Linked DNA regions of Myxococcus hansupus. Each later gene encodes a partner of the first gene's protein in a complex. Links are inferred from orthologs where the notes say so. Each region holds a gene or a part of one and is shown in the gene's direction. Other genes may lie near its edges.

Evidence for each region.
Region 2: the proteins of trxA (region 1) and trxB are in contact, whole or in part, in a crystal structure (PDB 1F6M), measured with the Escherichia coli proteins. The link is inferred for Myxococcus hansupus from one-to-one orthologs.

What each region holds. Positions count from the first base shown.
Region 1 is NZ_CP012109.1:5,482,727-5,493,258, forward strand. What follows is about bases 28-2,829. They hold trxA (thioredoxin), read left to right. Parts: upstream 28-1,163; coding sequence 1,164-1,496; downstream 1,497-2,829. Other genes in these bases: A176_RS21140 (cytochrome C assembly family protein), read right to left, coding at 28-563; A176_RS21145 (hypothetical protein), read right to left, coding at 598-1,059; A176_RS21155 (polyphosphate kinase 2 family protein), read right to left, coding at 1,566-2,234; A176_RS21160 (hypothetical protein), read left to right, coding at 2,445-2,780. Also shown: more of A176_RS21140, read right to left, coding at 1-27; A176_RS21165 (PilZ domain-containing protein), read right to left, coding at 2,836-3,522; rod shape-determining protein RodA, read right to left, coding at 3,651-4,778; mrdA (penicillin-binding protein 2), read right to left, coding at 4,786-6,825; A176_RS21180 (hypothetical protein), read right to left, coding at 6,822-7,322; rod shape-determining protein MreC, read right to left, coding at 7,319-8,179; A176_RS21190 (peptidylprolyl isomerase), read left to right, coding at 8,389-9,954; A176_RS21195 (GGDEF domain-containing protein), read right to left, coding at 10,040-10,532. UniProt on the Escherichia coli protein: Participates in various redox reactions through the reversible oxidation of its active center dithiol to a disulfide and catalyzes dithiol-disulfide exchange reactions.
Region 2 is NZ_CP012109.1:6,256,622-6,267,324, reverse strand. Bases 3,404-6,376 are described here. They hold trxB (thioredoxin-disulfide reductase), read left to right. Parts: upstream 3,404-4,395; coding sequence 4,396-5,358; downstream 5,359-6,376. Other genes in these bases: A176_RS24340 (trans-sulfuration enzyme family protein), read left to right, coding at 5,453-6,376; A176_RS24350 (cyclic nucleotide-binding domain-containing protein), read right to left, coding at 3,989-4,324; radC (RadC family protein), read right to left, coding at 3,404-3,711. In the rest of the region: A176_RS24375 (tetratricopeptide repeat protein), read left to right, coding at 1-145; A176_RS24370 (hypothetical protein), read left to right, coding at 147-527; A176_RS24365 (RecQ family ATP-dependent DNA helicase), read right to left, coding at 544-2,631; A176_RS24360 (hypothetical protein), read right to left, coding at 2,678-2,929; more of radC, read right to left, coding at 2,929-3,403; more of A176_RS24340, read left to right, coding at 6,377-6,637; cyclic pyranopterin monophosphate synthase MoaC, read left to right, coding at 6,634-7,089; A176_RS24330 (hypothetical protein), read left to right, coding at 7,327-7,578; A176_RS24325 (NUDIX hydrolase), read right to left, coding at 7,588-8,151; A176_RS24320 (transglutaminase family protein), read right to left, coding at 8,191-9,015; A176_RS24315 (hypothetical protein), read right to left, coding at 9,100-9,375; A176_RS24310 (YiiX/YebB-like N1pC/P60 family cysteine hydrolase), read right to left, coding at 9,383-10,703.

The sequences.
Region 1 (10,532 bases):
GCCAGGAAGCCCCACACCACCAACCGGCGGTTCAGCGTGTCCAGGAACTCCAGGGACGGCAGCCGGGAGAAGAGCAGTCCGAAGCGCTTGGCCCGCACCTGCCGCTCCATGAGCACGTACATGACGCCCACACCGGCGGCCACGGCGAACGCGGCCAGCCCCATCAGCGCCAGCGTGATGTGCAACGGCAGGAGCGGCTGACGCACGCCCGGGGGCAGCGGCGCCTGCCCGCCCTGCAACAACAGCCCGGGCAGCAGCGCCGCCAGGGCCAGGGGCGTGAGGAACGCGCCAATGACGGGGCGGCGGTAGCGCACGTCCAGGAAGAGGAAGATGGCCAGCAGCAGGAAGGCGAGCGCGGAGAAACCCTGGGCCAGGCCCACCGGCCGGCCGCTCTGGACGCCGAGCAGTTCGAAGAGGGCCACGCCGTGCAGCGCCAACCCTCCGCCCACCAGCACGCGCCCGGCCGTGGCCAGCGCCTCGGATTGGCGGACCAGGTAGGCGAGATACACCACGGCGGCGATGCCGTAAGCGTGGCAGGCGAGCGAAACGAGCGTGTGGCTCATAAGGGCAGGCTCATAACCACGGGAGACGGGCGAATCAGCCCATCTTGTTGAGGATGAAGGCGGCCAGAAGGTCCGCTTCGGAGTCCGGCTTCTTCTCCGCGCCCTCTGGCCGGGGCGCGCTCGCCGCGACCTCCGCTACATACCCCGGAACGACCTCGTAGGCGTTGTCCCCCACCAGCACCGAGTCAGCCATCTGCTCGGCACCCAGTCGGGCAAGCTGCTCCTCGGTCTTCACCCGGGCCACCAGCCCCTGGGTGTCCTCACCCGACACGAGCTGGACGAAGTGCACCGCGGGCGAGAGAGGGAAGGCCACGCCGCCTTCCGCCATCACCACCAGGCGGCCGTCCCGCAGGTCCGCTTTGTCCGCCAGTGCCCACTCCTCGAGCTGGGCCTGGGGCAGGAAGAGCTTCGTCACGCCCGGCAGCTTACACCACCCATCCGCCCGGGGGTGGATGCCGTGGGGGAAATGGTTGAAACAGGGGCCGTTCATCCGCATCTGAGCCGCCAGATTGGCTGATGCCCGGCCGATCCTTGCAGGGCCACCGGTCGCGTACTACAGGACGCGCCGAAGCTGCCCGGAGCGGGCACGAGGGAGACACCATGGCAAGCGCTGACGTGACGAACATCGGAGATGGCGACTTCAAGCAGCAGGTCCTGGACTCCCAGGAGCCCGTGCTGGTGGACTTCTGGGCGACGTGGTGCGCGCCGTGCCGCGCCATCGCGCCCTCCATCGAGGCGCTGGCCTCGCAGTACAAGGGCCAGATGAAGTTCGCCAAGCTCAACATCGACGAGAACCAGGACACGCCGCAGGAGTACGGCATCCGCTCCATCCCCACCCTGCTCGTCTTCAAGGGCGGCAAGGTCGTGGAGCAGATTGTCGGCGCGGTCCCCAAGACCCGCATCGAGGACGCCGTCAAGAAGGCGCTGACCTAGTCCCGACGCCGCGGGGCCGAGCGCGCGGGTGAGCCCTGGCTCCCCGCGCCCCCTCGCGGCGCCACCTTCTCACCCCAGCAGGTCCACGCAGCGGCGCAGCACCTCCAGCCGCGAGTACCGCTTGTCATTGCCCGGCACCACGTGCCACGGCGCGTCGGGCCGGTGCGTGCGGTCCAGCATCTCCTGGATGGCCGCCTCGTACTGCTTCCACTTCGACCGGTTGCGCCAATCCTCGGGCCCCAGCTTGTAGCGCTTGGCCGGGTCCTTCTCGCGCTCGCGAAACCGCTTGAGCTGCGTTTTTTTGTCGATGTGGATGAAGAACTTCACCATCCGCACACCGTCCGCGGTGAGCATGTGTTCAAAAGCGTTGATTTCATCGTACGCGCGCCGCCACTCCGCCGGCTTCGCCAGCTTCTCCACCCGCTCCACGAGCACCCGCCCGTACCAGCTCCGGTCGAACATGCAGACCTCGCCGGCTCCCGGAATCTTGCGCCAGAAGCGCCACAGGTAGTGGTGCCGGCGCTCCTCCTCCGACGGCGCGGAGATGGGCCACACTTTGTAACCACGTGGGTCCATCAACGTCGTGAGCCTTCGAATGGCGCCACCCTTCCCGGAGGCATCCCAGCCCTCGAAGACAACGACGGCCTTCCGCCCTGCCAGGTAGTTGCGCGTCTGCAGCTCGAAGACACGCTCCTGCAGTGATTTGAGCGTCTTCTCATATTCCGCGTGTTCACCCACCGAGACGCCCGGGTCGACCGCCGCGAGTGTCACAGCCCCGTGAGGACATACGGGAAACACGTATCCATTTGCAGTCTTGTCATCAATTTTCTGAGATCGTTTACGAGTCAAGACAGACCCTCCAAGGTTGTATTGACAGCGATGACTTCAACCGCCAAATAGGCACATAGCAGTGTCTGTGTTGGTTGACTGTTTTCACTTGGAGTATTCATGGCACGTCCTCGAAAAGAATTGTCCACCGTCCCGCTGACGCCGGCCATGGTGAACTGGGCCGAGGCCCTGGGTGACGCCATTGGCCGCGGCATGCTGCGCGCGCTCAACGACGGCATGCCCCGGCTGGGCAGCCCTTCGCCGAGTCCCAACGCCCTCACCGCGGGTCGCCGCAGGGGCCGTCCGCCGAAGGTCATGGCGGGAGCCAGCCTGGTGTCGTTGGACCGTCGCTGTACCGTGGATGGCTGCACCCGTGAGCAACGCTCGAAGGGGTTGTGCTCCGCGCATTACCAGGCCGAGCGCCGCCGGCAGATTTCGGGCGGCAAGTCGGCCTGATTGACTGGCTTCTGGCCAATCGCCCACGGCCCTGGGCGAAGGCCGGTGAGCAGCGTCAGCCCTGCCAGGGGTCGGAAACGGAAGACGTCGCCTTGAGCAGCTCCCAGGCCGCCAGCACGTCCACCACGCGCTCCACCTCGTTGGGCAGGGAGCGAGCCCGCTGAGACTTGAGATAGTCCTCCGCGAAGGCCCTCAACCGCATCCCCACGAAGAGTCGCGCCAGCGCAACCTCCGTCTGTCCGCTGAAGTCGAGGAAGCGCACGCCGAAGCCGCTGCGGCCCTCGGGGCCATCCCCCCGCTCCTCCCGGACGATTTCCGCGCGCGCCAGCACCGGCGCGGCCCCCGGCTCCAATGAGAAGCGGACGCCCAGCACCGTGCCCAGTGGCAGGTAGAAGGTGCTCTCCAGGAACGCGCCGCTGACGCTCACGTTGATGGAGAGCAGGCTCGCCTCGAAGCGGCGCTCCCCCGCCTCGTCATCCACCCAGACCTCGAACCGCGTGCCGAGCTGGGCCCGGGGAAAGTGACGGTGCTCCGCCTCCCCCTGATTCATCTCAATCAAGGGTGAGAACGTGGGCCGAGGCTCGGCGCTCACCGCCGCGGGCGCGGCCACCGGCGCTCGCGCGGGCGCCGCCGCCACGGGGCGCGCCTCCTTCGCCAGCACCGGCGCCTGCTGCACGGGCGCTCGCACCGGCGCCTCCACGCGGGTTGTCCCCACTGCCTTCTGGCCACCCTTCCTCTGCATGACGCGCCCTCACCTGCCCGGGAGGGACTCGCCCTCCAGTTGCGTTGGTGGGGTGATTCATACACCACCCCATGCCGCGCGCCGAGAAACGCTTGCGCCCGTCTTCGGAAGATAGATTCCAGGAATTCTCAGAACATGTGACGTCGCATGCTGATGTTCACCAGCAAGCCGATGCAGAGCATCACCGACAACAGGGATGAGCCGCCGTAACTCATCAGCGGCAGGGTGATACCCGTCACCGGCAGCAAGCCAATCACCATGCCGATGTTCTCGAACACCTGCCAGAAGAGCATCGCCACCACGCCCACGGCGACGAAGGCTCCGAATCTGTCTCGCGCGTTGAACCCCACGCCCAGGCCGAAGATGAAGATGGCGCCGTAGAGCACCAGCAGGACGAGGCACATCACGAAGCCGTGCTCCTCCGCCCACACCGAGAAGATGAAGTCGGTGTGCTGCTCGGGCAGGAAGCGCAGGCCCGTCTGGGTTCCCTCGCGCCAGCCCTTCCCGGAGACGCCTCCGCTGCCCACGGCGATTTTCGACTGGGCCGCGTGGTACCCACTGCCGCGCAGGTCCGCCTCGGGGTCCAACCAGCCGGAGATGCGCTGGCTCTGGTGCTTCTTCAGGTAGTGCCGGACGATGGTGGGCCGCGGCTCTGGCACGTCGCGGATGTAGTCGTTCCAGATGACGATGCCCGCCGCGAGCACGCCCGCCACCAGCGTGGCCACCAGGTACCAGCGCACCTTGCCGAACAGGATGACGGTGAGCGAGGACAGGCCAATCATCAGCGCCGTGCCCAGGTCCGGCTGCACCAGCACCAGGGTGAAGGGCACCAGGACGACGAGCACCGGCTTCCACAGCCGCGTCAGGCTGTAGGACGGCTCATTGGGCTGGAAGTCGTCGTGGTAGACCTTGGCCAGCATCAACACGACGCCAATCTTCACGAACTCCGCGGGCTGCATGCGGAACGGGCCAATGACGAACCAGCTCTCCGCGCCCTTCGCCGTGTGGCCGAAGAAGCGCAGCGCGATGAGCAGCACGATGTTGCCCACGTAGATGGGCACCGCCATGCGCTGAATCCAGCGGTAGTCCACCAGGCACACCACCAGCACCGCGAGCATGCTGACGCCCAGGTAGAGCGTCTGCGAGCCCCACACCGGCGAGTGGGGCGGGCGTGACGCCGAGGCCAGGTTCCAGATGCCCAGGCCGCACACCGCCAGCACGGAGATGATGAGGCCCCAGGGGATGTGGGGCACCATCCGGCGCTCAATCCGCAGTTGCACGCGCGCGTTCCTCGTCATCGCCCGGAAGCCGGGCCGGTGGCCGCACACCCCGCGTCAGCGCCGCCTCTTCAGGGCCAGGCGCGCGCTTCACGGAGGACGGCGTGTAGGGCTGATTGGGACGCGGCGGCGGCGCCGTGGCGTCCAGCTTCTTCAGGTCGAAGTACTTCTGGAACACCGCCATCGCCGTGGGCGCCGCGTCCGAGCCGCCGTGTCCGCCGTGCTCGTTGAGCACCACGATGGCGAGCTCCGGCTTGTCCGCGGGCGCGAAGCCGGCGTACCAGGCGTGGTCGCGCTCGAAGAAGCTCATCTGGTGCGTCTTCAGGCGGATGGCGCCCAGGCGGGCCACCTGCGCGGTGCCCGTCTTCGACGCCACCAGGATGTCCTTGTCCCGCATGTGGTTCGTCCGCGCGCGGTAGGCCGTGCCGCCCGGCTCGTGCGCCACCTTCACCAGGCCGTCGATGACCGCCTTGAGGTGCGGGGCCGGCAGCTCCACCTTGCGCACCACCTCCGGCATGAAGGACTCGATGGTCTGCCCATCCAGGTCCTCCAGGCGGTTCACCATCTGCGGCTTGTAGAGCGTGCCGCCGTTGGCGATGGCCGCGTACACCAGCGCAAGCTGGAGCGGCGTGACGTTGTTGTCGCCCTGGCCAATGGAGCTGTTGAGCGCCATGCCCTTGGTGTAGCCGCCGGGGGAGGCCTTGTCGTGGTACGCGCTGGTCGGCATGATGCCCGGCACCTCGGCCACCACGTTGACGCCGGTGGGGCTGCCCAGGCCCAGCGACTTGCCCATCTCACCAATGGGGTCCAGGCCGATGGTGTCCGCCACCTTGTAGAACCAGGTGTCGCAGGACGACTTCATCGCGGTGAACCCGTCCACGTGGCCATGGCCCGCGTCCTTGTGGCAGCGCCACGTGCGCGCGCCCAGCCGGTAGCCACCCGGGCAGTTCACCACCGTCTCCGGACGGAAGGCGCCGGACTTGAACGCGGCCAGCGCGGTGACGACCTTGAAGGTGGACCCCGGGCTGTAGTGCTCGGCGGCCACGCGGTTGATCATCGGGTCCAACGGGTCGCGCGACAGCAGCGCCATCTGCGCGGGCGTCACGCGGCCGGTGAGCAGGTTGGGGTCGAAGCCGGGCCGCGACACCAGCGCGCGGATGAACCCCGTGTTCACGTCGATGGCGACCACCGCGCCCGTCACGCCCGGGAAGGCCCGCTCCGCCTCCTCCTGCAGCCGCATGTCGATGGACAGCACCAGGTTGCTGCCCGGACGCGGCGGCACCACGGCGTTGTCCCCCAGCTTGTCGTTCAGCTCTTCAATCGTCTGTCCGCGCGCGTTCACCACTTCCTTGCGCACGCCATCCGTGCCGCGCAGCCGCTGCTCGAAGTAGCGCTCCAGGCCGCGCCGGCCAATGTAGTCCCCCAGCGCGTAGCGGGCGCCGTCGCCGTTGAGGCGCTCCAGTTCCTCCTGGGTGATTTCATTCATGTAGCCCAGCACGTGCGACAGCACGTTGTTGGTGCGGTAGTGGCGGTGCGGCACGGGCGCCACCTCCACGCCGTCCAGGATGTCGCGCCGCGCGGCGATGCGGTCGTACTCGTCGCGGGACAGGTCCACCCGCACCGGCACCGGCTGGAAGGGCGCGTTGCGGCGCCCCGTGCGCACCATGTCCTCCACCTTCTTGCGCTGGTCCGGGTCCCACTGGAGCAGCTCCGCCAGCCGCGGAATCACCTGCTCGAAGCAGTCCGTGCAGAAGGCGGGGGTGACGAAGGCGTCGAAGGACGGACGGCTGTCCACCAGGATGGTGCCGCGCGCGTCCTTGATGACGCCGCGGTCGGCGCGCAGCCGCACCTCCTTGACGAAGTTGGCCACGCTCTTGGCGGCGTACTCCTCGCCCCGGGTGATTTGCAGCCGGTAGAGCTGGATGGAAATCAGCCCCAGGCCCAGCACCATGGCCAGGCCCAGCCACACGAAGCGCCGCTTGAGCTCGCGCCCGGGCGTCGTATTTCCCAGCGTGGGAGGCGTCACCGCAGCAACCCCGCGGGCCGCTCCTGGGACGCCTCGAAGCGCCGCAGGAGTGGGAAGAGCGCCAGCGCCGCCAGCCCCGTGAGCGCCACCTGCAGCGGCATCTCCGCCAACTGCGAGCCGGGGCCGTCCTCCTTCACCGTCAGCCAGGTGAAGAAGGTGACGAGCAGCGAATGCCCCACGTCCGCCGCCATGGAGAACAGGGCGAAGGCCAGGGCGCCGCGGACCTCCACGAAGGTGGGCACCAGCCGCCCCACCAGGAAGATGAACACGGCCAGGAACGTGTAGAGCCACGTGGGCTGCCCGCTCATCAGGTCGAGCAGGTACCCCACGCTGAAGGCGGAGATGGAACCTTCCACCAAGGTCGCCCGCAGGGCCAGGAACGCCACCAGCACCACGGTCACGTCAATGCGGCCGAGCTCCAGGCCCGCCTGCTTCACCAGGACCGACTCCAGCGTGAGCAACGCCAGGGCCAATGCGACCGTCACCAGGAACTTCATTTCGACGCGCCCTCCGCGGTGCCGCCCGGCGCCATGGCGCTGTACGGACTGCCCACCACCAACACCTCTTCCAGCTTGCTCGTATCCACCGCCGGGACGATGTCCGCGCCCTGGAACATGCCGTGCTCCTTCTTCTCCAGGCCGGTGACGCGGCCCACCACCACGCCGGGCGGATAGATGCCATCCGTGCCCGCGGTGATGATGAGGTCTCCGTCCTCCACGTCCTCGGTGCGCAGCATGTTCTCCAGCTTCAGGGGACCGCCTCCCGTACCCGCCGCCGTGCCCCGGGCCCGCGAGCGCTGCACGCGCACCGCCACCCGGCTCTGGGGGTCCGTCACCAGCGCCACGTCCGCGTACCCGCCGGTGGCCCGGATGACCTGTCCCACGATTCCGTCCGGCGTCACCACGGACATGCCGCGAAAGACGCCTTGCTGCTCGCCACTGCTGATGCGGACCGACAGGAGCTTCGCCACCGGATTGACGCCCACCACCCGCGCCGGGATTTCAGGCCCCGGCTCCGCCTGCGCGTAGTTGAGCAGCTTGCGCAGCCGCTCGTTCTCCATGCGCGACTCGCCCAGGGCCTGCACGGCCGCCCGCAACTGGAGGTTCTCCAAACGCAGCGCGTCATTCTCCCGGCGCACGCCCCGCAGGTCCAGGTAGTTCTGACCCGCGGCCACCGCGCCCTCGATGGCGGAGGTCAGCCCCTGTTGGACCGGGGATGTCACCGCGATGATGGCCCGGTCGACGAAATTGGGTCCCCTGCCCTTGCTGCCGCCGAGCAGGAAGGCCACGAGCGGGGCGAGGAGCAGAAAGCCCACGAAAAGGGGGCGGTAATACCGCTTGAGGAGCGACCACACTGGCTGGAGTTTCCGGGGGTGTTAGAGGAGCAGGGGCGGGCTAAGGGCTCTAAATCGCTTGCATTTTCCGGTGCGATATCCTAGGCAGTCAAGGCCTGCATGGGGGGCGGTTCCTGGTCCACCACCCACCGGCCGGGCTACCAACAACACCGCGTCGCGAGTCCTTCCGCACGGCTTTTCTCGGCGCGTTTGCCCCAGAAGTGACGACAATGGACGGTCTGAATCCCCGGAAGGTTGCCTCGCTCCTGTTCATCATCGGCATCGCGGTGGTGTTCACGCTCCAGTTCGGCCCGGGCAGTACCGGCTTCGGAGCCTCGGGCGGCGCGGTGGCGCCTGGCGCGGTGGCGACGGTGAACGGCAAGGAAATCCCGCTGCGCGACTTCGCCGCGGCGTGGGCCCAGCAGATGAACTTCCTGCGCTCGCAGGGCAGCCCGGTGCCGGAGTCGCTCGCCCGCCAGTTCGGCATGCACACCCAGGTGCTCGACCGGCTGGTGAGCACGGAGCTGCTGGCCCAGGCGGCCGAGCGCCACGGCATCACCCCGTCCGACGACGAGCTGCGCAAGCTGCTCTTCCAGAACACGGACTTCCAGAAGGACGGCCAGTTCAACTTCGAGCGCTACCAGCAGGTGCTGCGCGACTTCTACCGGAAGACGCCGCAGGACTTCGAGACGGAGCTGCGCCGCCAGTTGGCCGCCCAGAAGATGGTGGACGTGGTGCGCGCCAACGCCGTCGTCTCCGACGACGAGGTCCGCGCCCGCTTCGAGAAGGAAGGCAACCAGGCCAAGCTCGTCTTCGCGCGCTTCCTGCCGGCCATGTACGCCGACAAGATTCCCGCCCCCACCGCCGCCCAACTGGCCGAGTGGACGAAGACGCACGAGAAGGAGATCAAGGAGTACTTCGAGGCCAACCGCTTCGTGTACCAGCAGCCGGAGCGCATCCGCGCGCGCCAGGTGCTGGTGAAGCTGCCCCCGGAGGCCACCGCCGAGCAGAAGAAGGCGGCCCTGGAGAAGGCGCAGGCGCTGCGCAAGGAGATCGAAGGCGGCAAGGACTTCGCCCAGGTGGCGCGTGACAGCAGCGAGGACCCGGGCAGCAAGTCGCGCGGTGGCGACCTGGGCTGGGTGGAGCGCGGGAGCTGGGAGCCGGCGCTGGCGGACGCGGCCTTCGCGCTGCAGGCCGGCCAGGTGACGCAGCCGGTGGAGACCAAGTTCGGCGTGCACCTGGTGAAGGTGGAGGAGAAGCAGGCCGCCCAGGACCAGAAGCTGGAGGACGTGCAGAAGGAGATCGCCACCACGCTCTACAAGCAGGAGCGCGCCAAGCAGCAGGCCCGCGCCGAGGCAGACAAGGCGCTGGCCGCCATCAAGGGTGGCCAGTCGCTGAAGACGCTGTTCCCGCCGGAGAAGGAGCAGCCCGCGCTGCTGCGCTTCGAGACGGAGTCGCGCCCGGAGGCCGTGGAGACGGACAGCTTCACCGCCGAGGGTGAGGCGGTGCCGCACCTGGGCCCCGCGCCCGAGCTGGTGAAGGCGACCTTCGCCGTCAGCAACCCGCAGCCGGTGGACGGGGTGTTCCCCGCCGGTGAGGGCTTCGTGGTGGCGCAGGTGGTGGAGCGCCAGAAGCCGGACGCGGAGGGCTTCGACAAGCGCAAGGACGAGCTGCGCAACCAGGCCCGTCAGGCCAAGCAGATCGAGCTGACGGAGTCCTTCCTCAAGGCGCTGCGCGAGCAGGGCGCGGTGGATACGAACACCGCCGCCATCGACTCGGTGGTGGGCACCGGGTGATTCCGGGCGTCACACCGTGACGCCTCCGAGAGGGCCGGGCCGAGGGAACTCCCCTCCCCGGCCCTTTCTCTTTGCGGGCTTGGGGCTACCGCTCGGGGAACTGGGGTGAGCCGTTGCCCTGGGGTGGCACGGGTTCGGCGATGCAGAGCGCGTCCCGGCCCCGCGCCTTGGCGCCGTACATGGCGAAGTCCGCGGCGCGGATGAGGTCCAGCGCGGACGTGGCGTGGTCCGGATAGGTGGCCACCCCCACGCTGGCGGTGAGGCGCACGTCCAGGCCCTGCTCCACCAGGAAGCTCCGGCCCCGGAAGGCCTCGCACACGCGCTGACCGATGATGGCCGCGCCGTCCTGGTCCGTCTCCACCAGGAGCATGGCGAACTCGTCTCCCCCGTAGCGGAAGACGGCGTCCAGGTTCTGCCGGCCCAGGGTGATGAGCAGGTCCCCCACCTCCTTCAAGGTCGCGCTGCCCACCAGGTGCCCGTGGGTGTCGTTGACGCTCTTGAAGTGGTCCAGGTCCAGGAAGACGAGCGACAGCGGGTGCCGGAAGCGCTCCGAGCGCTTCACTTCCTGATCCAACAGG
Region 2 (10,703 bases), 780 kb from region 1 along the record:
TGCGGACCTGCTGGTGCGCGAGCCCGGAGAGCTGCCGCAGGCCGTGGCGTCGTACGAGGCGTTCCTGAAGCTCGCGGGTGGCTCGAATGAGGCGGCGCGCGTGAAGAAGGCCCTGCCCAGCCTCAAGAAGAAGGCGGCGAGGTAGCGTGCGGCATTCCTCCTCTCGGACCGACTCCCCCCTGCTGCGCATCATGTGGGGGAACGCGTTCCTGCTGTCGCTCATCTACCTGTTTCTGGGGCTCGGGGTGGAGATTGCCCTGCGCTACTTCCCCTTTCCCTTCCTCCAGCGGCTGTCGCTGTCGCTGGACTCGCTCCCCGCGAGGGCGCTGGAGCTGACGGGCGCCATGGCGCCGCTGCGCGCGGCCTACTTCTCCGGCCGCATCTCCGAGGCCGGCGTGCGCGTCGTTTTCGGCATCACCACCATGGTGGTCATCTTCCTGCTCGCCATGGTGGTGGGCACGCTCATGGGCGGCGTGCGGACCCTGCTGGCGCGGCGTGCCTATCGCCAGGGTGGACGCGGGCCCTGACCCGGGGGGGCCGCGCTCAGCTCCGTCGCCGGACGGTGGGTTTGCGCGCGCGGGCCGCGGCCTCGGGGACGGCCTGGGGCTCATGGCCCGCCGCGCGCGCCATGAGGCAGATTTCCACCACCTTGGGGCCAAAGCGCTCCCAGCGGCTCTCCCCGGTGCCCTTCACCGCGAGGAAGCCCTCCCGGTCCACGGGCAGCGCGGCGGACAGGCCCAGCAGCGTGGCGTCGTTGAAGATGATGAAGGGGGCGACGCCCAGGTCCTTCGACAGCTCCTTGCGCCATCGCCGCAGCTCCGTGGAGGCCAGCTCGCTGTAGTTCGTCACCACCGGCGCCGCCGCCGAGGAGGCGCCCCGCGAGCGTGAGGCGGACGGCCCGTGGGACAGCAGCGTGGGCATCTTCTCCGGCGTACACACGTCGCAGTTGCCACAGGCCGCGTCCACATCCCGCTGGCCGAAGTAGCGAAGCAGCGAGCCGCGCCGGCACTTCTTGTCCCGGTCCGTGTACGCGTACTCCGTCATCCGCCGCAGGAGGGCCAGGTTCAGCCGCTCCTGCTCCCGCAAGCGGCTCAGGTCGAGCGCCAACTCGCGGAAGGGCACCCGCTCCAGCGCGCGGATGGAGCGTCCGGCGAAGGGCCGCCGCACCTTGGCGACGTGGGCCTTCTCCAGGAGCCCGAGCGCGTGGCGGACCTCGTCCACGGACAGGCCGATGCGGCGCGCGAGGATGGTCAGCTCCGTCGTCACCTGCCGGCCCACGGGGAACGTTTCGAGCAGGGACTTGAGCAGCCGCTGCGCGTCGGGCGAGTGCGGCTGCGCGGAGGTGGCCTTGTCCAGCAGCGTGATGCCGTGCTCGCCCTCGCCGCGGCTCCCGCGCTCCACCTTGCCCTCGCGCTCCAGCACGCGGAGCGCGGCGGAGACCTCGAACTCGCTCGCGTTCACGCTGCCCGCGAGCACGTGCACGCCCCGGTCGAACTCCTCTACCGATTGGAGGACGTTCCACACGTCACCGAATACGGCCTCGGACGGGTGGCTGCCCTGGATGAGCCGCTCCTGCGTGAAGACGTCCGAGTGGTTGAAGAGGAGCACCGCGCGCGCGGCCTGTCCGTCACGGCCCGCGCGGCCAATCTCCTGGTAGTACGCCTCCACGGCCCGGGGGATGTTGGCGTGGGCGACGAAGCGGATGTCCGGCTTGTCGATGCCCATGCCGAAGGCGTTGGTGGCCACCGCCACCGCTTCCTTCGCGGACATGAAGGTGTCCTGGGCGCGGCGGCGCGCATCGTCGTCCATGCCCGCGTGGTACAGCACCGCCTTCACGCCCCGGCCGTGCAGCTCGGAGAAGACGCCTTCGGCCGCCCGGCGCGTGGAGCAGTAGACGATGCCGCTGCCGCCAATGCCCGCGAGCCGCGCGCAGGCCTCGTGCCGGTCCGCGTCTCCGCCCACCTCCTGCTTGCCCAGGAAGAGGTTGGGGCGGTCGAAGCCCATGGCGAACTCCTGCGGGTCCTTCATCAACAGGACGCGCACGATGTCCGCGCGAACCTCCGGCGTGGCCGTGGCGGTGAGCGCCACCGTGCGCGGTGGCCGCAGCCGCTTGCGCACCTGTCCGAGCAGCGCGTAGTCCGGCCGGAAGTCGTGACCCCACTGGGAGATGCAGTGCGCCTCGTCCACGGCGAGCAGGTCCACGCCCAGGGCGGACACCGTCTCCAGGAAGCTGAGGCTGCGAAAGCGCTCCGGTGCGACGTAGAGCAGCTTGTACTCACGCGCGCGCAGCCTGCGCATCCGGTCCGCGCGCTCCAGGTCGGACAGCGATGAGTTGATGAAGGTGGCCGGGATGCCTCGCGCGGCGAGCTGCTCCACCTGGTCCTTCATCAGTGCAATCAGCGGCGACACCACCAGCGTCAGGCCCGGCAGCAGCGTGGCGGGCAACTGGTAGCACAGGCTCTTGCCCGCGCCGGTGGGCATCACCACCAGCGTGTTCCGCCCGCTGAGGACCGAGGAGATGACCTGGTCCTGCCCCGGCCGGAACCGGGTCAGGGCGAAGTGGCGCTCCAGCCCCTGCTGTGCTTCCTCGAGGTAGGGCAGGTCCACCGGCATCGCGCGCATGTTCATCATCCTGGTCCAGCCGTCAACGGAAACGAGGCCGCCGCGCGGCCTCCAGTCACAGCTCGAGGTTCGGTGGAACCGGAACAGTCAGCCGCGTCCGAATCCGCGCCACGTCCCGCCGCCGCGCCTCCGTTTGCCCTGGCTCCAACCGGCCATCCACCACCACGTCACCTTCGCGCGCCTCCGGAGGGAGCACCGCGCGCTCCACGGTGCACGCCTGTCCGGTCTCCAGCCGCACCACTTGTGCCCGCGTGTCCTCGAGCAGCTCCACCTGCACCGCGCCCCACAGCCCCACCATGCTCACCATCATTCGCCGCCTCCATTCGCGCTCCATGCGCGCCCCGTCTCCTGTGTCTCGTCCGGCAGCAGTCCCCGCTCCAGCATGGACACGTAACCGCCGTCCCCCGTCACCACGTGGTCCAGCACCTTGATGTTGAGCAGCCGAGCGCCCGCCACGAGGTGCCGCGTCAGCGCCACGTCCTGGATGCTGGGCTCCGGGTCTCCGGAAGGGTGGTTGTGCGCCAGGACGATGGCCGTGGCGCGCGCCGTGAGCGCCGCCGCGAACACCTCACGCGGGTCCACCGGACACGCATTCATGGTGCCCTCCGCCACGCGCACGTCGTGCAGCAGCACGTTGCGCGCGTTGAAGCACAGGACGTGGAACACCTCGCGCCGCAGCGCTCCCAGCACCGGCGCCAGGTACCCGGCAATCTCCCGGGGCGTGCGCAGCTTGGGCCGACGCTCCCGGGCATGCTGCGAGCGGCGCCCCAGCTCCAGCGCCGCCAACACCTGCGCGGCCCGGACCGGCCCCACGCCCGGCCGCTGGCTCAAGGCGAGGGGCTCTTCCTGCGCCAGCGCCTTGAGCCCTCCGCCGTGCGTCACCAGCGTCCGCGCCAGCGCCCTGGCTCCGGGCGCCCGCGGCCCGGGGTTCCACACCACGCACAGCAACTCCGGGTCGGTGAGTGCCGCCGCCCCCAGCCGAAAGAGGCGCTCTCGCGACTCCTCCGCGCTTTCCTCACCCCTCGCCCTCACCGACCCATCGCTCGCGGACCCACCGTCCGCCCACGCCGCTCCCGCCGTCTGCTCCATCCCGCCGCCCTCCACGAGGCGGGGACAAAGCAACTCGTGTGCCTGCTTGTGCTACCTGGGGAGTGACGTGCCTACCCGTCCCGACACGTAGAATCGGGCTCGGATGGCGGACGGACAGTCCTGCTCCACTTCGTCTCTCAGGAGCTGAGAGGCGTCAGAAGCGGGAGAGGGCGAAGAAGCCCTTGATCTTCTCGTTCGTCTCGCGGAGCCGTTCGCTCAGGGTCCGCACGAAGGTCCAGAGCAGCACGTACGCCAGGTCCTTGTCGGTGAACATGAGCTAATCCAACTGGGAACGCGCGATGACCCAGACGGAGCAGCTCACGTGGGCGATGGCATCCGCCGAGCGGGGCGAGTCTTCGATAACCGCCATCTCACCGAAATACTGGCCGGGCTCCAGGATGGCGAGCGCCTCCTCGCCAATGCCGGGCACGGACTTGGAGATGCGAACCTTGCCCTCGGCGATTACGAACATCTCCTGGCCGGTCTCCCCCTCACGGAAGAGAAAGGCGCCCGCCGGGTAGGCCCGAAAGTGGCCAATCTGCGCGACCTTGGCGAGCTGTCCCTGGGTCAAACCCTCGAACAGCGCAACCTTCTTGAGGACGGCGGCATCCATGAGCCAGCTTCGTATCACGCGCCCAAGGCGCTCTGGTACCTTGGGGCCATCAACGAGATTTGGGAGGAGTCGTGGCGGAGGAGAAGATCAACAAGGTGACCATTATCGGCTCGGGGCCCGCGGGCTACACCGCGGCCATCTACGCCGCGCGCGCCAACCTGCAGCCGGTGGTGTTCGCTGGCGGTCCCACGCTGGAGCACCCGCAGCGCGTTCCGGGCGGGCAACTCATGGTGACGACCGACGTGGAGAACTATCCGGGCTTTCCGGAGGCCATCACCGGCCCGGAGCTGATGGAGCGCTTCCAGAAGCAGGCGGAGCGGTTCGGCACCACCCTCCACATGGAGAACGTGGTGAAGGTGGACTTCTCCCAGCGCCCCTTCCTCATCCAGGGAGAGAGCGTCAGCTACCGTTCGGAGACGGTCATCATCTCCACCGGCGCGACGGCCAAGTGGCTGGGCGTGAAGGGCGAGGACACGTACAAGAACCGCGGCGTCTCCGCGTGTGCCACCTGCGACGGTGCCTTCTTCAAGAAGCAGGACGTGCTGGTGGTGGGCGGCGGTGACACGGCCATGGAGGAGGCGACGTACCTGGCGAAGATCGTCAACCACGTCACCCTCGTCCACCGCCGCGACACGCTGCGCGCGTCCAAGGTGATGCAGGAGCGCGCCAAGCAGAACCCGAAGATCTCCTTCATGTGGGACTCCGCGGTGGAGGAGGTCGTCGGCGACGGCAAGGGCATGAATGGCGCGGTGGTGCGCAACCTGAAGACGGGTGACAGCCAGCTCGTGAAGGCGACGGGCCTGTTCGTGGCCATTGGCCACACGCCCAACACGGAGCTGTTCCAGGGCGTGCTGGAGACGCACCAGGGCGGCTACCTGAAGACGGTGCCGGGCTCCACCCGCACGAACATCGAGGGCGTGTTCGCCTGCGGTGACGTGCAGGACCACTACTACCGTCAGGCCATCACCGCGGCGGGCACGGGCTGCATGGCCGCCATCGATGCGGAGCGCTGGCTCATCGAGCACGGCGAGTAGCCACTTCGCTCGCGCGAGAGTCCACGAGCATCCCAGGCCGGCCCTTCTTTCGAGGGCCGGCCTTTCCATTCCCGCGAAGGACCCATTCAGGCCCATGAGCTCGAAGCAGAAGACGGTGGCGGTGCACGCCGGGACACGGCTGGCCGGAAGCAAGGCGGTGCCGGTGTCGCCGCCCATCTACCCGGCGGCGGTGAACTGGTTCGACAGCAGCGAGGACCTGGACGCGGCGCTGGACGGGAAGGACTACGCCTACGCCCGCATCAGCGCGCCCAACACGACGCTGCTGGAGGAGGCGGTGGCCGCGCTGGAGGGCGCGGAGGCTTGTGTCGCGTACGCCAGCGGCATGGCCGCGCTGCGCTCCGTCTTCGAGGCCCAGGGGTTCCGCGCGGGTGACGCGCTCGTGATGCCGGCGGACGGCTACGGCGTCACGCGCGCGCTGTACAAGAACCTGTGCGCCACGCTGGGCGTGGAGCTGCACGCGTTCCTGATGACGGACCCCGCCGTGCCCGGGCGCATCCGCGAGCTGAAGCCGCGCATGGTGCTGGCGGAGAGCATCTCCAACCCGCTGCTGCGCGTGCCGGACCTGCGCGTGCTGGCACAGGCGTGCCGCGACGCGGGCGCGACGTTCGTGGTGGACGGCACCTTCCCGTCGCCGGTGGGGCAGCAGTCCCTGGCGCTGGGCGCGGACTACGCGGTGCAGTCCACGAGCAAGTGGCTCAACGGGCACAGTGACGCGCTGGGTGGCACGGTGAGCGGCTCGCGGGAGCGCATGGCGCCGCTGCGCGCCGGGCGGGTGCTCGCGGGGGATGTCCTGGGGCCCTTCGAGGCGTGGCTGACCTTGCGAGGACTGCGCACGTTGCCGGTGCGCATGAAGGCGCATGTCGAGCACGCGGCGCACGTGGCGCGGCGGCTGTCGGAGTCTCCGCTGTTGGAGCGGGTCATCTACCCGGGGCTGCCTTCACACCCGGACCACGCCACTGCGGGCGAGCTGTTGCTGGGCGGCGGTCCCATGGTGGCGTTCGAAATCAAGGGCGCGGGGCGGTCGGAGAGCATGCGCTTCCTGGAGGCGCTGAAGGTGGGCCGGCCCGGTCCTTCGCTGGGCGACGTGTGCACGCTGGTGATGCACGCGGCCAGCGCCAGCGCGCGCCGATTCACCCCGGAGGAGCGGGCGGCGGCGGGCATCCAGGAGAACCTCATCCGCGTCTCGGTGGGGTTGGAGGACCCGGACGACGTCGCGGATGACCTGCTCTCCGCGGTGGCTGAAGGGGTGCGCCGATGAAGATGGTGGACGTGGGCGAGAAGCCGAAGACGGACCGCGTGGCGGTGGCCACCGCGTTGCTGCGGATGCTTCCCGCCACGCGCGAGCGAATCCTCGCGGGGCAGGTGGAGAAGGGGGACGTGCTCGCCGCCGCGCGGCTCGCGGGCATCATGGCCGCCAAGCGCACGCCGGACTTCATTCCCCTGTGTCACCCCATCGCGCTCGCGGGCGTGGAGGTGACGCTGGCGCCGGAGGAGGAGGGGCTGCGCGTCCGGGTGCAGGTGAAGACGGTGGACCGCACGGGCGTGGAGATGGAGGCGCTCACCGCCGCCTGCGCCGCGGCGCTGACGGTCTACGACATGTGCAAGAGCGTGGACCGCGGCATGGTGCTGGACGCCGTGCAGTTGGAGCACAAATCGGGCGGACGTTCCGGGACGTGGGAGCGCGAAGTCCCCGCGCCGAAGGCCCGCTGACGCTGGCGCCGTGGGAGGGCCCATCCCTCCCCACGCGCCGAGGCCCCTGTGTGCTGACCGACAGCCGCGGTGAGTCGCGGCGCCGTGTGTCCGTCCCTGCACGCCCGAAATGTGGCGCCGTCCACGTGCCGCGCATCCGCCTTGCCCTGGGGGCTCCCGGTTTCGCGGGACGGTTCCCAGGTTGCATTTCAGCACGTGCGCGCGTGGAAGGACGCGCACGGGTTCGAGAGGTGACAGGTGTTCCAACTGAAGGGCGTTCTGGCGCTGTTCCCGGCCTTGCTGGCCGCGGGCTGCGGTTCGCTCTCCGACGAAGGGGAGGCGGCCGAGGTGTCGCAGCCGGTGGCGGACCGGGCGAAGTGCGACGCGCAGGCGTCACGCCGCAGGTTCGTGTCGAAGGACAAGCAGGAGTGCCAGGCCGTCTTCTTCGTCTGCGCCCGGGGGGAATCCCCCTTCTTCGACACCTGCGGCTGCGGCTGTTCGCGCCACTGAGGCGTGCGGCTACGGCGTCCCCTGGGACTCCGCGCGCAGCCGTTCCAGGAAGAAGGCCGTCAGCACCACCGAATGCGAGATGTGGCCCTCCAGGATGAGCCGGGGCAGGTCCGCGCGCGGGTGCAGCTCCACCGCGATGTCCTCGCCTTCGTCCTGCCGGCCCTCGTGCCGCTTCACGCAGTCCAGCGCGACGAAGCTGTGGCTCACGTTGCCCTGGAACGCGGGGTTGGGATGCACCTGCCCCAGGGACACCAGCCGGCCCGCCACGTAGCCCGTCTCCTCCTCCAGCTCGCGCGCCGCGGCGGCCTCGGGGGCCTCGCCCGGGTCTATGATGCCGCCGGGGACCTCCAGCGTGCTCCGGTCGATGCCGAAGCGGAACTGCCGCACCAGCACGAGCTGCTCGTCCGGCGTCACCGCGATGACCGTCACCCAGTCCGCGCAGTCCACGCGCACGCGCGGGTGCTCCTGATTCGTTCGCGGGTCCGCCCACCAGTCCTCGCGCACGCGAGCGACGGTGAAGTCGTGCTCCAGCCCGCGGCGCAGCCTGCGCCAGGGCTTCACCTCATGGGACATGTGAGAGTCCTCCCCAGGCAGCGCCTGGGCCCGGGGTCATCAGTTCAGCAGCGCCGCGCGCTCCCGCAGCTCGCGGGCCGTCATCTCCAACCGGTCTCGGTCGGGGGCATCCGGCGACAGCTCCAGGCAGCGCTCCACGTCCTTCAGCGCCGCGCGGTAGGCGCCCAGGCTGCTCAGCAGCGCCGCGCGGGTGCGCAGCTCGCCCGGATGGTCTGGCGCCAGCAGCAGCAGCATGTCCACCACCGCCAGGCCCCGCTCACAGTCCTCGCGGCCCAGGTACACGCGCCGCAGGTTGGACAGCATCCGGTACGCAATCAGCTCCACCGGCGCGGGCGCCAGCATGTTGCGGTCGAACTTGAGCTGCGGCGCCACGCGCTTGAGCAGCTCCGCGCAGCCGTGCTCCGTGAGGATGTCCCCGTGGTGGAACGGGTCCATGACCAGCTTGTGGTCCCCCGCGTCGTGCGCGACCAGGAAGTGGCCCGGGAAGGGGACGCCGTACAGGGAGATTCCCGCGCGCCGCGCCACCTCCAGGTAGACGACGGAGAGGGTGATGGGCAGGCCCATCTTCCGCTCCAGCACCTGGTCCAGGAAGCTGTTCTCGGGCGAGTGGTAGTCGTCCTCGTTGCCGCGGAAGCCCTCGATGTCCGCCAGCACGTGGCGCAGGGCCCGCAGGGAGGCGAGGACCTCACCCTTCTCACTCAACCGCTCCGCCTCCACCTGCACACGGCATGCGAGCACGTCCAGCATGTGCAGACACCCCGGGGCGTCCAGCAGGGGTTGCTCCAGGGTGGCGATGGCCAGGGCCGCCAGGTCCAGCCGAGGGGGCTCCGCCGCCAGCGCCGACACCAGACGCTCCCGAGCCAGCGGAGGGCTGAATCCAGAGGGAATGCTCACGGCGGGAACCAGTAACCCACGATGGCCCGGACGGCAAAGGCAGGCAGCCGAGCGTCAGAATGCAGGAGGTTCAAATGGCAGCCGTCCCTTGATTTCCGCCCGGAGGGCAACCTGGGCCGCAATCAGCCCGGACAGGATTCCATCCTCGAACTCGAATGTAGGATGTTCCTTGAGCGCCGGGAAGTCGTGGGAATTGCGCACTTCCTCCGGGGAGATGTTGGGCACGGCCTCGCGGGCCAGCCGCAGCACCTTGGCCTGCTGCTGGGAAATCATCTTCTCGAAGAGCTGGGCGGACAACTGCAGCATCTCTTCGGCCATCTGCTCCGTCATGGTGTGTCTACTCCTGGGCGATGTCCCATTTGGCACGGCGGTAGCTGTAACGGAATGCGTCGGCGTCCGCCTCCTTCGCGTTGCCTTCCGCCTCCCGGCCGTCCAGGAAGGCCACGAAGTCGAGCTGCCGGTCCTCCCGGCCATATTCCGCGTCGAAGAGGCGGACCAGCTCGTTGGCGGGGAGGGTGCGCCGCCCGGCCACGCTGACCAGGGGGATGCGCAGCCCCGTCATGTCGCTGGCGGGCGCATAGGACTTCCACACCAGCTCCGTGCACACGAGCGTCTGGTCGGAGAAGAAGTCGAAGTCGAAGTCGTAGGGCCGGCCCTGGTAGGTGAAGGCGCGGAGAATGGCGCGGGCCTTCTCCAGGCGTGACAGGCGCGGGCGCATGACGCCCAGGTAGTCCACCCGCATGCCGTGCTCCAGGCCGGTGAAGGACACGCCCTCGCTGATGGATTCGAGGATGCGGATGGGCTCGCCGTGCGCGTCCTGGCCGGAGTACTCGGCCCACTTGGCGGGGAAGGTCCGGGCCAGGTGCTGGGTGAAGGAGCCCTGTTCGCCAGGGAGCGTGGCCACCCAGGCCTTCACCTCCGCGTCGTCATCCAGGTAGGCGCGAAGCTGGGCGGGCGTGCCGAGGAAGAGCTCCGCGTGGGGCCAGAAGCCGGGCAGGCCGATGTTGGAGAGGTACCAGTTCTGACGGGCCACCAGGATGTCGCCGGGCTCCATCCGCTCCAGCAAGGACAGCGCCTGTTCGCGGGAGATGAGCGGCTGGCCCACGCGGCGCACGCGGGTGTCGCCCATCCATTCGGCCACCGCGCGCTGCACCGGGAAGAAGGCGCGCTGCGCGGTGCCGGTGGTGCGTACCGCGGCGGCCTTGACGAAGAGCTTGGCGCCCCGCTGTGTCAGCAGCCCCTTGGCGACCTTGCTGTTGTGCCTCATCTCCTGGAGGAGCCAGGGCACGCGGGGGGCGTCCAGGGCCCCGGCCTTCACCAGCAGCGGGCGGAGCTGCTCCTTGTAGCCGTCCCCGCTGAGGAGCTGCGAGCTGGTGGACACGTGGATGGCCTTGTCCTTGAAACGCGTGAAGGCGCGCGGCGGGAGGCCGTATTCGGGAGCGGGCTCGTCCAGCAGCACCTCGAGCTGTTTGCGCCCCACGGTGAGGTCCGCGTAGGTGAGGCCATGGGCCAGCTCCGTGGTGAGCGCGCCGTGGGTGAGGAGGAAGCCCCAGGCGTGCTTCTTCGGCTGTGAGAGGGAGGGCACCTTGACGAAGTCCCAGTAGCGCTGGCGGATGACCTCGGTGGCGACGAAGTAGTCGAAGAAGGCGGCCCAGGTG